One region of the Neobacillus sp. FW104-15D2 genome, then DNA from elsewhere that is predicted to be linked to it. Evidence: riboswitches for the same ligand, from Rfam matches in the RefSeq annotation. Region 1 holds a riboswitch; the other holds the start of a gene.
The links. Region 1 has a riboswitch for cobalamin ahead of AC3WR0_RS18395 (ribonucleoside-diphosphate reductase subunit alpha). Riboswitches for the same ligand answer to the same signal wherever they lie in the genome.

Region 1 (7,796 bases):
GAGCTTGAAAAGCTTAAGGGTGAAAAAGAAGTAGTTTTGGCTAAATGATAACCGAAAACGAAAGGAAGCATCCCGTATGATCGGTGCTTCCTTTTCTTAGCTAATAAGAGGTTTTATCCATAAATTCTGAACGCATAAGCAAAACTATGGGATCTGCAAAGGGCTTGGCGAATGCCAAGCTTATCTATTAAGTATGGAAGGAGAGTGGATATGAGTATTAAAATGATGATTCTATTGTATCTAGTTATTTCATTGGCCGGGAGCCGGCTTCCTTATTTTAGAGTGTATCTATCACACTTTTATAATCTTGTATCTAAAGTCATCACCGTTTGTCTGGAAGGAGGGATGGCGAATAAAATTAAACTGTATAAAGATGGATCAGGAGAAACGACAAGCCCCTCCAGTTCCTTTTTCAAAAAAAACGTTATTGTTTATGCCGCTAATACAGGTACGTTACTAGCCACCATTGGAATATTTTATTTAGTGGATAAAGGCAGATATCTTGAAGTGGTTTACGCTTTTATTGGTGTGCTAATCCTCGCACTGATGTTATGGATTCGCAATATCTTTGGGGCTGTTTGGGTGTTATCTATTACTTTATTATTTATAGTTCCTTTCTATTTCCATTATAAAATTGCTTTCGTACATTTTAGTATTTTCCTCGCCTCAGTGATCTTAACACATTCTTTCCTTCATGCTTTCAAAGTGTGCAGACAAAGTATAGGCCGTACAAATGGTGAAAAGGTATCGCTTTTTTCAGGGATGAAAGTCATTCCTGGATTTGCTTTAGGGATTATCCTCCTAGGGCAATCACTCTATGGAGGATTATTAATCTTTAAAAATTTCTTAAGCTAAGATTAAGGAAGCGAAGGTAAGATTCGGGTTATAAAAGAAACTCGAATTTTAAGGAGAACTGTGATGAACATCCTATTAGCTGAAGATGATGAACGTTTAGGGGAATTAATCGTATATATGCTAAAAAAGAAAGGCGGATACAATGTTGAATGGGTGATGGATGGAGAAGATGCTAATTATTATGCCAGTTCAGCCTACTATGATGTAATCGTGATGGATTGGATGATGCCTAATGGGACTGGAATAGAAATTTGCGGCCGCTTACGAAAGCAAGGTTACTCAGGAGCCATCCTCATGCTAACCGCCAAAGATACTATCCAGGATCGGATTGTAGGATTGGATTCCGGAGCAGATGATTATCTTGTAAAACCCTTTGAAATAGATGAGCTCTTGGCTCGTTTACGGGCGCTTAGCCGCCGAAACTACGCTCCAATAAAGGAAGAGGAAATAAAGATAAAGGATTTAATTCTAAACCGAATGAGCCACATTTTGGGAAATGGAACGGAAACAGTCCAATTAAGTCCACGGGAATTTCAATTATTGGATTTGCTTTTACAAAATAAGGGTCAGGTCTTGCCAAGGGAAATTATTCTCGAAAGGATATGGGGAATGGATTCTGAGGTTGCGCCGAAAACGATTGATGCAACGGTGAAATTAATACGCAAAAAGCTGGGATCCCTCGGTAAACAAGATTTGCTTCAAAGCATTAGAGGGGTGGGATACCGGCTTGAACAATAAGTTTATCGTATTTCTGCGAACCATAACAAACCTGCGGGAGAAGGATGTGTTTAAAAGCACACAAGGGCAGTTAACCCGTATTTACAGTGGTCTGATGATGTTATTTCTTCTGCTTTTTATCGTCATTGTTTACGCTGTTCTCCATACGGTTATCATAAAGAATCAAGAAAATGAACTTCAATCGTTAGCAGAACAGGAAGCAAGATTTATTGAAAACTATTTAACAAAAAATGCGCACAGCAGCCTCCACATGCAGGACCAGGAGGTCGTTTTTGCAGGTGCAAATCAAACTTTTTATTATGTGGTTGATACAACGGGCCGAATGATGATGAGCAATCAGGCGGACTCCCGATTAACTCCAGAATTGCTAGGGCTTGTGAAGAGAGATTTCCAAAATAATCAGCAGATTAGTGAACAAACCATACATATGGGAGGAAATCATAATCCAAGAGGAAAAAAGATGGAATTTCGCCCCCGAGAAGAGCCAAACGATATCCGTCTCTTGATGGCAAGTAAACCTATATACGAAAATGGAAAATATATCGGCCAGCTTTATATTGGGAAAGACATATCGTTTGCCTATCAGCTATTGCATTGGCTGTTTTGGATTCTAACGGCTATCGGCATTCTATTTTTGGGGATTGCTTTATACATTAGTTTTATTATGTCAAAAAGAGCGATGATTCCCATCAGCGGAGCATTTACAAGACAAAGAGAATTCGTTGCTGACGCCTCACATGAGCTCCGTACACCATTAAGTGTTTTGTTATCATCGATTGATGCAATGGAAATGACGATTGAACCTCAAAAGGAGGATTTTATAGGAAAAGTAGTTTCGAATATGAGGCAGGAAGTAAAGCGAATGACCAATCTCGTTAGCGATTTGTTAACACTGGCCCGCTCGGATTCAAATTTATTAGAGACCAGGGCAGAAGTATTTGATTTTTGTGAACAGGGGGAAAAAACAGCAGAATCAATTCGCCCTCTTGCTGATGCAAAGGAAATTACCCTTGAGTTAAAAAAACCTGCCGCTATACCTGTAATCGGAGATCCTCAAAGATTATCGCAGTTATTATACATTCTTTTAGATAATGCCATTAAATACACTCCGAATGGAGGAACTGTAAAATTATTTTTGTCTCATGAAGGAAACGATCTGTTTATTAAAGTCCAGGATAGTGGAATTGGTATCGAGGCAAAGGACCTTCCTCATATTTTTGAACGGTTTTATCGTGCTGATAAATCCCGGGGAAGACAAATGGGGGGGCATGGTCTTGGACTTTCGATTGCAAAGTGGATTGTGGATACCCATCATGGAGCAATCAAAGTGAGCAGTGACATAGGAAAAGGAACTGCCTTTACTGTCTGTCTCCCTATATATACGAATCTATAAACCTCTAAAAGAAAGATTTTGGGCAAGAAAGGGATTTGTAACTTAAAAGGGGATATAAATAGACCAGAGCTGTCATTTTGGCAGCTTTTTCTGTATAACAAAAAAGGAGTTATCGAAATAAAAATACTTACTAAAAGGCAGGGGAACAAAGACCGAATACAGTATTACTTGGGCTAATAGGACTAGATAAATAAAATTCACAAAAACTTCTTAAGAAACTCCTTCAAGTGATACTTTTAAAATCCCAACATATGTTTAATTAACCATTTAGTTTTTTTGGAAGGGAGCTAACCCCTCATGCAAAGGGTAAAATTTATGATTAAAGTGTTTTTGAATGAACCTTTATGGTTCAAATTAATAATCTCTATAACTTTTCTAGCTTCCATTATTTTAAGCAGTTCATACTTTTCAAATCAAGCGTATTTGCAAAGTAGCTCCAAATTAGCAGCGGCCATCTTCTTTTTGAGTTATGGAATTAAAATTAGGAGGAGTTTTGGAAAAGCTCTAATCTTATTTGCATGCTCTGTTCTATGTATTTACCTGTCCATCATGGCATTAACTTAGTAGGATACTTTTAATATGATGGATAAAACTTGTTGCGAATTAAAACAACCACAAAAAAGAGAAATAGAAGGACTATTTCTCTTTTTGATTGTTTAATCTAATTTATCCTGATTTTCCTTTTCATAGGCGATAACTACAACTTTCTTGTTAGCCTTTTCGCTAAGCTTATCCTCAAGAGATTTTAGCTCATCAACCAAATTCTCCGACAGGTTAGCTGCTGTATAGGACTGTGAATCCATCTTCATCACCTCTGCTTTTATAACAGTATTCTTTCCGTCTAAATTGGAGTGTATTCAAGCTTTTTTTCTAAAACGCTGCGTAAAGGATCAAGGGAATTCTAATTGATCTTAACCCAGGGATTAAATCACATTACTCTTTCTTTAATTCAGAAAAAAGGAATTTCAGACTATGTTATTTAAAGGGGAAATCGTTTCATTATAAAAGACGAGAATTACTAATCAATAAAATAATCAAGGAGGTTAGACAGTTGAGAGCAGCCACTTACAATTCTTATGGTCCGCCTGAAGTCTTACAGATAAAGGATGTTGAAACTCCATCCATCAAGGATGACGATAGAGTGTTGATCAAAGTGCATAATGCTTCGGTCAATGCATATGACAATCTGTTCCGAAAGGGCTATTTGCCTACAAGGTTAGAGAACGGGCTAACAAAACCCAAAAATCACATACTGGGCATAGACGTTTCGGGTACGGTTGAAGCGGTTGGCAAAAACGTACACAGATTTAAGGAGGGAGATATTGTTTTTGGGAGTTGTTTGGGATCCCACGCAGAATATGTCTCCCCGCGTCAAGATGTCCTGAGTCTTATACCGAAGAACGTAAACTTTGCGGAGGCGGCGGCTATACCGTGTGCTGCTCAGACGGCACTGCAAGCGTTGAGAGATGTAGCACAAATAAAGCAAGGCCAATGCGTCTTGATCTATGGTGCATCTGGCGGTGTCGGGCACTTTGCTGTTCAGCTCGCCAAATACTTTGGGGCTGAGGTAACAGCAGTTTGTAGTACCTCGAATCTTCAGTTTGTTAAAGACCTTGGGGCAGATTACGTAATTGATTACACTAAGGAAGATTTCACGGATAACGGAAAAAAGTATGATGTTATTCTGGATGCGGTTGGTAAAAGGACCTTTTTCAGTTGTTTGCGTTCGCTAACCGAGAACGGGGTTTATATTACAGAACATCCAATCTACCCCAAATATCATCCATTACAATTGATGATAAGTTCTTTAATTGGTCGGAAAAAAGCTAAGGCACACCTTGCAAAACCTAATGTCAGCGATCTGGACTTTTTAAGTACACTTATGGAGGAAGAGAAAGTAAAACCCATTATTGAGATGTGCTATCCTTTGGAACAAATCGTAGAGGCTCACAGGCATATTGAAAGTGGACATACAAAGGGGAAAATTGTCCTTAATATCAATTAGGTGTGATTTATACCTTCCGATATTTTTATTTTTTTCGCTATTAGGCGTTTTTATTTTTCAATTAATTATGGCTTTAATTGAAAAATAAATCGTTAAATAACAGAGAAAACTCGCTAATATTTTAAAGTGAGTTTTATTTTTTTTAAAACACTTAAAAAACTTAATTTAAAAATTTAACTTTAGGATAAGCCACAATGGTTATGAAGAGAGATAAAAGTAATGAAACTATGGATTAGGAGACGGCTGAGTCGCCTCCTCCTAATCAATTAAAAGTAGTATTAGTATTTATACTTTTGAATGATCAGAGTGGAAAAAAAATTTAAGCCAATACATAATTACTTGCTTTATATAGAAGTTTCCGTTAACATAAAAAATATAATTTCTACATATTGATTTAAATTTTTATTACCAACTACATATAGTAATGCCTTGAGATGCGATGCCGTTTGGCTTAAAAGGGAATCTGGTTTAAATCCAGAACTGCCCCCGCAACTGTAAATGCAGACGAAATGAACAAACCACTATACAAATTGCTCGGAAATGGGTGCTTGTATGGGAAGGGTTCAAAGTAGGGTGAAGCATGAGTCAGGAGACCTGTCATATCTTAAGCAGTTTCACTTCCTCGGGGATTGGGAAGATGAAACGATGGCAATCAGAAGGTTTATCCATTGTAATTTCATTCCTTTTGATGTGATCGTTTCATCCGCTCAATTACATGAGCGGATTTTTTATTTTATTGGAGGGAATAACCATGAATAAACAGTTGGATGCGGAATACTTGAGGGTCATGAAAGCTGTTGAGACTGCAGCAGAAAAGTTTGGATTAGATGCAGCCGAATTAAAAAACAGATTGGCAGAATTGGAGATATCAGAACATGAAGCCAACAACCAGGCAATGTTTTATGCATTGAACAATATTACTATTGATCAGCCAGAGTGGTCCTATGTTGCTGCCCGATTATATTTGAATGAACTATATCGGGAAGCAGCGAAAAATCGAAAATATGATGAAGTTTTACAGTATGGAAATTTTTACGAATTAATAGAAACCCTAATAAAAAAAGGGATTTATTCAACTGAATTATTAAGTTCTTTTACAATAGAAGAAATAGAGGAACTCTCAAAGGAAATTAAACCAGAAAGAGATCAATTATTTAATTACATAGGATTATTTTTACTTGCAGATCGTTATCTTGCCAGAGATTACGAACGAAAAATTTATGAACTCCCACAAGAAAGATTCATGGTTATTGCTATGACTTTAATGATGGAGGAGGAAAAATTAAAAAGAATTTCGCTTGTTAAAGAAGCTTATTGGGCAATGAGTAATCTTTACATGACTGTTGCAACTCCTACCTTATCAAATGCGGGTAAATCATACGGACAATTGTCCTCCTGTTTCATTGATACTGTTGAGGACTCACTTGATGGTATCTACTTAAATAATTGGGATATTGCTAGGCTAAGTAAGGACGGCGGAGGAATTGGCATTTATTATGGAAAGGTACGAGCCCTTGGTTCAGATATTAAAGGTTTTAAAGGAATGTCGTCTGGTGTAGTTCCTTGGATCCGCCTTATTAATGACACTGCTGTAAGTGTGGATCAACTTGGCCAGCGGCAAGGGGCTATCGCTATTTATCTGGATATTTTCCATAAAGACATTATGAATGGGTTCCTTGATTTGAAAACCAACAATGGAGACGAGCGCCGAAAAGCTCATGATATTTTTACAGGTGTCAGTATTCCTGATCTATTTATGGAAAAGTTGCTCAATACAGATGAATCGGGCAGAAGTATCGGCTTATGGCATACCTTTTGTCCGCATCAAGTAAAGCAGCAAATGGGATGGAAGGATGAAAAGGGAAATCCGCTGGGACTTGAGGATTTTTATGATGATACAGATAAAAAGGCGTTTACTGAGAAATACACTGAGGCGGTAAATAATCCTTTACTTCCGAGAAAAACATATCGGGCAATGGATATCATGGCGCGTATCATGGTTGCCCAGCTTGAAACAGGCACACCATATATGTTTTATCGGGATGAAGTGAACCGTCAAAATCCTAATAAGCATCTTTTAGGAAAAGGAAGGACATCTATTTATTGCAGTAACTTATGTACGGAAATTGCCCAAAATATGTCGCCTACTTCTATTATAAAAGAGTACCAAAATGAGGATGGTGACTTAGTCATTGTTCGCAGGCCCGGAGATTTTGTCGTTTGTAACCTGTCTTCTATTAATTTGTCAAAGGCTGTTCCTGCTAATGTACTAGAAAGATTAATTCATATACAGGTTCGGATGCTCGACAATGTGATTGATTTAAACACAATAACCGTTAGACAAGCTCAAGCTACAAATAAAAGGTATAGAGCTGTAGGTCTTGGTACCTTCGGCTGGCATCATCTTCTGGCCTTGAGAGGAATCTATTGGGAGTCAGAGGAAGCAGTACAATATGCCGATCATCTCTATGAAGATATAGCTTATTATACGATTCGTGCTTCAAATGAAATTGCAAAGGAAAAAGGTACTTACAGCCATTTTTGCGGATCGGAATGGGAAACAGGAAAATATTTTGAAAGAAGGCAGTATTCTTCAAATCGATGGAAGCAACTCCAGGAAGAGGTGGGGAAGACTGGAATTCGAAATGGATGGCTTATGGCCGTAGCTCCTAATTCTTCAACTGCAAAGATAGGCGGATCTACAGATGGTATTGATCCCTTATATTCAGTGGAATATGCGGAAGAGAAGAAAAACTTTAAATTTAAAGTGACCGCTCCAGATCTCAACCATATCACATACGAATT
Region 2 (7,796 bases), on a different contig from region 1:
TAATAGACTAGATATCGCGCCCAATACTTAAAGTATTATAGAACGGGAATAATTATAATGGAGTTTTTGCGTTAACAGTTTTGTCACTTTACATACCCTACGTGGGTATGCTTTAATTGGGGTAAAGGAGGCTGAGTAATGCTTTTTGAAGATGAAGAATTGGAGCTTAATGATGCCAGTTGTTCTCATAGCGACCGTAAAAGCCACCATTCAGAAAAAGTGAAAAAAAATTTAGTAACGCGGCTTAATCGCATTGAAGGACAGATACGCGGTATAAAAGGCTTAATTGAAAAAGATACTTACTGTGACGATGTCATTACCCAGATTTCAGCTACCCAGTCTGCCTTAAACAGTGTGGCAAAGCTTTTGCTTGAAGGCCATATGAAGACTTGTGTGGTAGAGAGAATCCAGGAAGGGGACCTTGAAGTCCTGGATGAGGTTCTTTTAACAGTTCAAAAATTAATGAAAAAATAGGAGGAGATTAATAATGGAAACAGTTACTCTAAACGTAAAAGGTATGTCATGCGGTCATTGTGTAAAAGCAGTTGAAGGAAGCGTAGGAAAATTAGACGGAGTCGAAAGAGTACTTGTAGACCTTAATAAAGGTCAGGTTGTTGTTGAGTTTAAAGCCGACCAGGTTAATCTCGACCAAATCAAAGCAACAATCGATGATCAGGGTTATGATGTCGTTTAATTATTAACCTAAAATATAGCCCTTGCGCCTTTGCGTTGGGGCTTTCTTTGACCGTGGCCTTTATACATATCAAGATGCCCATTTTAAGAATAATAGGTTAAAATTGTTTGATTTATACCCTACATAGGTATAGTATAATAACATTAAGAGATTCAAAACAGGGGAGGAACGTACAATGGTTTCGCTTAAAGAAGTACAACTGCCAATCACTGGAATGACATGTGCAGCCTGTTCAGCCAGAATCGAAAAAGGTTTGAAGAAAATAGATGGTGTATCGGAAGCCAACGTCAACTTGGCTTTAGAAAAAGCTTCATTAAAATATAATCCTGATATGACAAACGTAGCAGCTTTTGAAAAGAAAATCTGTGACTTGGGTTACGGTGTTGCATCCGAAAAAGCAGAATTTGACATTATGGGTATGACATGTGCAGCCTGTTCCGCAAGGATTGAGAAGGGCTTAAATAAACTGGAGGGTGTTAAGGCAGCTACCGTTAACTTAGCTCTTGAATCAGCGAGCGTCGAGTATAATCCTTCCCAGTTGAATATCCAGGAAATAATAAGCCGGGTCGAAAAACTGGGCTATCAGGCAAAAGTAAAACAGGAGAATAATGACACACAAGATTATCGAGAAAAAGAAATAGAGAAGCAAAAAGGAAAATTTATTTTTTCTGTTATTTTAGCTTTCCCGCTGCTTTGGGCTATGGTTAGCCACTTTAAATTTACTTCCTTTATCTATTTGCCGGATATGCTGATGAATCCATGGGTCCAATTTGCTCTGGCAACACCAGTTCAGTTTGTTATAGGAAAACAGTTTTATGTAGGCGCTTTTAAAGCATTGCGAAACGGAAGCGCCAATATGGACGTATTAGTTGCTTTAGGAACCTCCGCTGCCTATTTTTACAGCGTGTATTTATCCATTATTTCTATAGGCTCTAATGGTCACATGGTAGATCTTTATTTTGAAACAAGTGCCGTACTCATTACACTTATTATTCTTGGAAAATTATTTGAAGCCAGGGCTAAGGGGCGGTCGTCTGAAGCCATAAAAAAATTAATGGGTCTGCAGGCTAAAACCGCTACTGTTTTTCGAGATGGAATTGAATTGGAGGTCCCTCTTGAACAAGTTGTTGTAGGTGACATTCTTTATGTGAAGCCAGGAGAGAAGGTTCCGGCAGACGGTGAAATTGCTGAGGGTCGATCAGCCCTGGATGAATCGATGCTCACTGGAGAAAGTGTGCCTGTTGATAAAACGGTCGGCGACGCAGTCATTGGAGCCACAATTAACAAAAATGGCTTTTTAAAAGTTAAAGCTACAAAGGTAGGAAGAGATACAGCATTAGCTCAAATCATTAAAGTAGTTGAAGAAGCACAGGGCTCTAAAGCTCCAATTCAGCGCTTGGCAGATAAAATATCGGGTATTTTCGTTCCAGTCGTAGTGGGTATTGCCGTCATCACTTTTCTAATCTGGTATTTCTGGGTAAGCCCGGGGGAGTTTGCCGAAGCACTTGAAAAATTGATAGCTGTTCTCGTTATTGCATGCCCATGTGCACTCGGGCTTGCAACTCCGACTTCCATAATGGCAGGTTCGGGACGTGCGGCTGAGTTTGGTGTGTTATTTAAGGGTGGAGAGCATCTTGAACTAACTCACCGTATTACAACAGTCATTCTTGATAAAACAGGAACCGTTACAAATGGCAAGCCAGTTCTGACGGATTTAATTATTAATGGAGATATTGATGAGAAAAACTTTGCCAGATTGGTTGGAGCTGCCGAGAGAAAATCAGAGCATCCACTTGCAGAAGCCATCGTTCAGGGAATTAAAGAAAGAAATATTGAAATGGCTGAGGCAGAGGAGTTTGAAGCAATTCCGGGCTTTGGAATAAAAGCTGTTACTGAAGGTAGGAACTTACTAATTGGAACCCGAAGACTGATGAAGAAATTCGAAGTGGATCTGGGTTCTGCTGAGAAACAAATGGAGACCCTCGAGGAGAACGGAAAAACGGCCATGCTTGTGGCTATTGATGGAACATATGCAGGAATAGTTGCTGTAGCCGATACAGTTAAAGAAACTTCAAAGCAGGCAATCAAGCGCCTTAAAGATCTTGGACTTGAAGTTATTATGATAACCGGAGACAACCAGCGTACTGCCAAGTCTATTGCGAACCAGGTAGGAATCGACTCTGTGATCGCAGAGGTACTTCCTGAGGGCAAGGCAGACGAAGTGAAAAAGCTTCAGGTGCAGGGAAAAAGGGTTGCAATGGTCGGAGATGGAATTAACGATGCACCTGCTCTTGCCCTGTCGGATATTGGGATGGCGATCGGTACTGGAACTGATGTGGCAATGGAAGCTGCTGATATCACTCTTATGAGAGGCGACTTAAACAGCATTGCAGATGCTATTATTATGAGCAAGAAAACCATCCGAAATATTAAACAAAATTTATTCTGGGCTTTCGGATACAACATATTAGGTATTCCTGTAGCTGCTCTGGGTTTCTTGGCCCCGTGGCTTGCAGGCGCTGCCATGGCTTTCAGTTCTGTTTCCGTTGTACTAAATGCTCTAAGGCTTCAGCGGGTTAATATAAAATAAAAAAGCTAACCGGGTAAGGAGTGGAATAATGAAAAAGTGGGCTATTGCAGCAATTATCTACCTGTTTGCTGTTATTGGAGGGTACCAGGTCTATGCACAGTTTATCCAGAAGGATGGCATTGTGGCGCATTCCTCATCTAACCATGAATCTGGTGAGCATGACGAAACTGAATCAGGCATGCATGAACACGGAGATAGTCATCAATCAAGTGATGTCAAAGCAAAAGTAACTTATAACAACTCAGCATTAACCATTACTTTGGCAGACAAAGATGGTAATCCTGTTGATAATCTAGAAGTAAATCACGAAAAAATTATACACTTAATTGTTGTAGATGAAGGATTGGAAAAATACTATCATCTCCATCCGGAAAAAACTGGAGTTGGAACTTTCCAGGTTAAACAACCTTTGGAAAATGGCAATTATAAAGCGTTTGTTGATATAAAACCTAAGGGACTGAATTATGAGGTAATGCCAGTAAAAATTAAAATAGGTGAGGCTGCACATAACCATCCACATAGCCTTACTCCTGATACTTCTCTTGAAAAGAGAGTAGAAGGAGAAAAGGTTCAAATGAAGATGAGCAGCCAGAAATCATCTGAACCAGTGAACTTATCTTTTAGCCTGGACAAAACAAAGCTGGAGCCTTATCTTGGCGCAGCTGGGCATGTCGTCATTCTGGATAAAAAAGGAGAACATTATCTTCATGTCCATCCGGTTAAGGAAAATGAACCTGTATTTCAGACGGAATTTAATAGACCAGGCGTATATAAAATATGGGCTGAATTTAAGCAAAATGGAAAGGTTAGAGTATTTCCTTTTGTCGTTGAAATTAAATAGTTTAGGATAAACTTATGCCTGGTCGGAAGCTCCGATTGGGCACTTTTTTGTTTGAGGGAGTTATCGTCATAATGAAAAACTTGTATGAAAAATGTCCGACTTGTATAATAGGATTAACATAAAAAAATATGAACGGCAAAAACAGGTGCTAATTTCTGCAAAATTGCAGATTCTTAGCTTAATAGGGAAGCTGGTGAAAAACCAGCGCGGTCCCGCCACTGTAAGTGTGAGCGACCTATAGCATGTCACTGTCATTTCGATGGGAAGACATAGGAAGCAATGATCACGAGCCAGGAAACCTGCCTGTTTTTTCGCACCAAAAGCCTACGCGGATAGGAGGGTGTTAAGACAGAAGCGTTTTCGGCTTTCCTGCCTTAACCTGATAAAACCTCCTCCTTCATAGGGGGATTTTTTTATGGACTTTTTATAAAAGGGGAGAGGAAAAAGCAAATGTTTGCAAATCGACAGACAAAGATTTTTCTAATGATGGTTTTATTGCTGGCTATTCTTACCGGAGGATTGCAGAAACCGGTGTTTGCAGCGGAAACAGCAAAAGGATATGTTTCCGTTATTGGAGACGTCAAAACTGGTGCTATACTACCGGACACCGAGGTTAACTTTACAGAGAATCAAACGGCATTGGATGTATTAAAAAACACTACCGGTATAAATAAAGTTGAATTATCTAAAGATGGCAGATCTTTAATCACAATAAATAACTTATCTACTACACCAGATGGAACGTTTTATTGGGCTTTTTACATTAATGGAATCGGCGCTCAAGTTAATTATGACGAGTATAAAGTAAATAACGGCGATAAACTTACTTTTGTTTATACAGATTGGACCAAGCCTTCAAATCAAAAGGTAACTGTAAAGATTCTTGATAAAAGTGGGAAAGATATTGTACCTACTGTTAACCAATATCTGAATCCTACCTCTATCATAGGACAGCCCACGGCACTTCAATTACTGCAAACAGGATTGGGAAAAGACAAAGTTGGAATCGAAGTTGATCCTAAATATGGGCCATTTATTACTTCTATTAACGGAATAATTCCTGCTAAAGGTGACTATTGGGGATTTTATGTCAATGGCAAAATGGCAGATGTAGGTGCAGGTACCTATCAATTAAAACCTGGCGATGAGGTAATGTTTAAATACGAAGCATCTGCACCACCTGCTGATACGCCAAGCCAAGATGCACCTGCAGATTCCAATACCACACCTGCAAAACCGATTGCAAAAGAAGAAATTCAAAAGTCAATTGACTCGGCAGTACAATATGTTCAAAAGGATCAGGTTAGTGATTGGGAAGCAATTGCTTTAAGACAGTCAGGAAAAGCTATTCCTTCAAGCTACTTAGAAGGAGTAATCAATCAAATTAAAAGTAAAAATGGGCATTTCACTAAAATAACAGATTATGAGCGTATTGCTATGGGAATTCTGGCAGCAGGCGGAAACCCTTCTAATGCCGGCGGATATGATTTAATAAAATCCATTTATACCGGCAACATAATCAAGCAAGGAATGAATGGTGTTGCCTATGCGCTGATTGCATTGGACAGCACCAACGCTGCTATACCCGCATCTGCCACATGGACCAAAGAAAAGATTATAAATGAATTATTATCTAATCAAAATAAAGATGGCGGATGGCCATTAGATGTTAAAGGAAGTTCCGACCCTGATGTAACAGCAATGGTGTTAACAGCCCTTGCCCCACATAAGAAGGGGGAAGGAAGCATGTCAGCCCTTGTCACTCAAACATCTGGATCAGGTGTACAGTCTTCAATTGATAAAGGCGTTAATTATATAAAAGAACAATTTCAGTCAGGAAAAATTTCTAACAGTTCTACAGCTGCTCAGGCAGTAATTGCTTTATCCTCAGTAGGAATAGAGGCTAATGGAGTTCAAAAAAATGGAATCGGTCTTGTTGAATATCTTAAAACCTTCCAAAACCCAGATGGCGGATTTATTCTCAATAAAAAAGGGCCAAGTGATCCAATGGCTTCTGAGCAAGGAATTCAAGCACTTGTTGCCTATCAGCTTTATACAGCAGGAAAAGGATCTCTGTATTCATTTGCCAACAGTGCACCTGTTAAGGTAACACCTGTACAGACAAAGCCTGCTCAGGTACAAACGGCACAGCAAACACAGACAGTAAAGCAGCCGGTGAAATCAACCACTGCAAGTGCAAGTGGACATCCGCTGCCAAAAACGGCTAGCAATACGGCAAACCTTATTGTTTTTGGGGTACTGATAATCCTCATGGGTCTTGTATTATACTTCCGTATGAATAGAAATAGAGTTTAGGATTTTTGTAAAGATCCCTCGCAATAACGAGGGGTCTTTTACATGAAACCTTTCAACAAGCAACTAGGAGTGAAAGAAATGAAACGTTTTACTTTATACGGGATGATAGTTTTTCTTTTATTTAGTTTAAGTGCCTGCGGAACAAAAGAAGAAAGCAAAGCCGTAAGCAAAGAAACGACAGCCAGTGAAAAAGTGGAGAAGGATAATAAAAAGCCTAAAAAACCTGATGCTTCAAAACAGCAGACAGCTCAGAAAACGGAAAAGCAAACGAGTACCAATACCACTCAAACAACTGAAAAAAATATCGTAGCAGTTCAGCCAGCCGCACCTGCAGCACCTCAACCTAAAACGCCTGCTGTTCAGCCGAAGACGGCAACAGCACCAAAACCGGCAGCACCCGCTCCACAGCCAGAAACAACTTCAAAGCCTGCGGCAACAGCACCTGCAAAACCAGCTGCTGCACCTAAACCTCCAGCTCCAAAACCAGTGGTGAAACCTCCAGCACTGGTTCATACCGTTGTGTTCTCCATTACAGGACCTAAAGATAAAGGAACCTTATTAAGCTCAAGAAAGGTGGAATTTACTGAAGGTAATACTATCCTTGACATATTGCTAAAAGCAGCTGGGAAGAGTAATGTGGATTATAACGGCAGTGGCTCTGCTGCCTATGTTGAAGGAATAGACGGAATTTACGAATTTGACTATGGCCCCATGAGCGGCTGGATATTTAAGCAAAACGGAGCAGGCATTCCTAAGAGTGCCGGAGCGATAAAGGTAAAAGACGGTGACCGAATTGAGTGCATATATAAAGAAAAATAATTTTAATAGGAAAAGTTAATGAAGAGCCGATTTGAAGAATTCCATCCTCTTGTCTCTTTCATTTTCTTTGTCCTTGCATTATCTCTTTTTATTTTGATGATTCACCCAGTCTTTTTATTACTGGGCCTTATATTCATTCTGATGATTAATATAACGTACAGATCGATTGAACAGCTGAGACAGTGGGCTGCTTTTATGATAATAAGCAGCCTCTTTATTTTTCTATTAAATCCTCTTTTTAATGAAAGGGGAAGACATGTATTGTTTGTGTTCCACCAGCACCGAATTACAGCGGAATCATTGGTATACGGGGGAATGAGCGCTCTTTCCCTTGTTGTTATTATGGCTATGTTTGTTTCCTATAATAAAATCATGACACCCAATAAGCTATTATTTTTATTTTCTAAGATACTTCCACAGTTTGCTGTACTGCTGATGCTGACCCTCCGTTTTATACCCTTAATGAAGAGGCGGCTTGATGAAATTTCCTCAATTCAATTAAGTAAAGGAATTTCTGTATTACATGGGCCCTTGAA

Region 2: linked by a shared signal. The riboswitch ahead of AC3WR0_RS03575 (DUF4430 domain-containing protein) and the one ahead of AC3WR0_RS18395 (ribonucleoside-diphosphate reductase subunit alpha) in region 1 are both predicted to bind cobalamin.

What each region holds. Positions count from the first base shown of each region.
Region 1 covers NZ_JBYTCJ010000025.1:40,479-48,274, forward strand. The annotation lists gene AC3WR0_RS18360 (PspA/IM30 family protein) at 1-48, shown strand, start outside; gene AC3WR0_RS18365 (M50 family metallopeptidase) at 211-855, shown strand; gene AC3WR0_RS18370 (response regulator transcription factor) at 919-1,593, shown strand; gene AC3WR0_RS18375 (sensor histidine kinase) at 1,583-2,986, shown strand; gene AC3WR0_RS18380 (hypothetical protein) at 3,643-3,789, opposite strand; gene AC3WR0_RS18385 (NAD(P)-dependent alcohol dehydrogenase) at 4,038-4,991, shown strand; cobalamin riboswitch at 5,412-5,607, shown strand; gene AC3WR0_RS18390 (hypothetical protein) at 5,565-5,750, shown strand; gene AC3WR0_RS18395 (ribonucleoside-diphosphate reductase subunit alpha) at 5,743-7,796, shown strand, end outside.
Region 2 covers NZ_JBYTCJ010000003.1:41,733-49,528, reverse strand. The annotation lists gene AC3WR0_RS03595 (metal-sensitive transcriptional regulator) at 139-474, shown strand; gene copZ (copper chaperone CopZ) at 488-694, shown strand; gene AC3WR0_RS03585 (heavy metal translocating P-type ATPase) at 870-3,284, shown strand; gene AC3WR0_RS03580 (DUF8832 domain-containing protein) at 3,313-4,125, shown strand; cobalamin riboswitch at 4,252-4,446, shown strand; gene AC3WR0_RS03575 (DUF4430 domain-containing protein) at 4,576-6,441, shown strand; gene AC3WR0_RS03570 (DUF4430 domain-containing protein) at 6,520-7,260, shown strand; gene AC3WR0_RS03565 (energy-coupling factor transporter transmembrane component T) at 7,279-7,796, shown strand, end outside.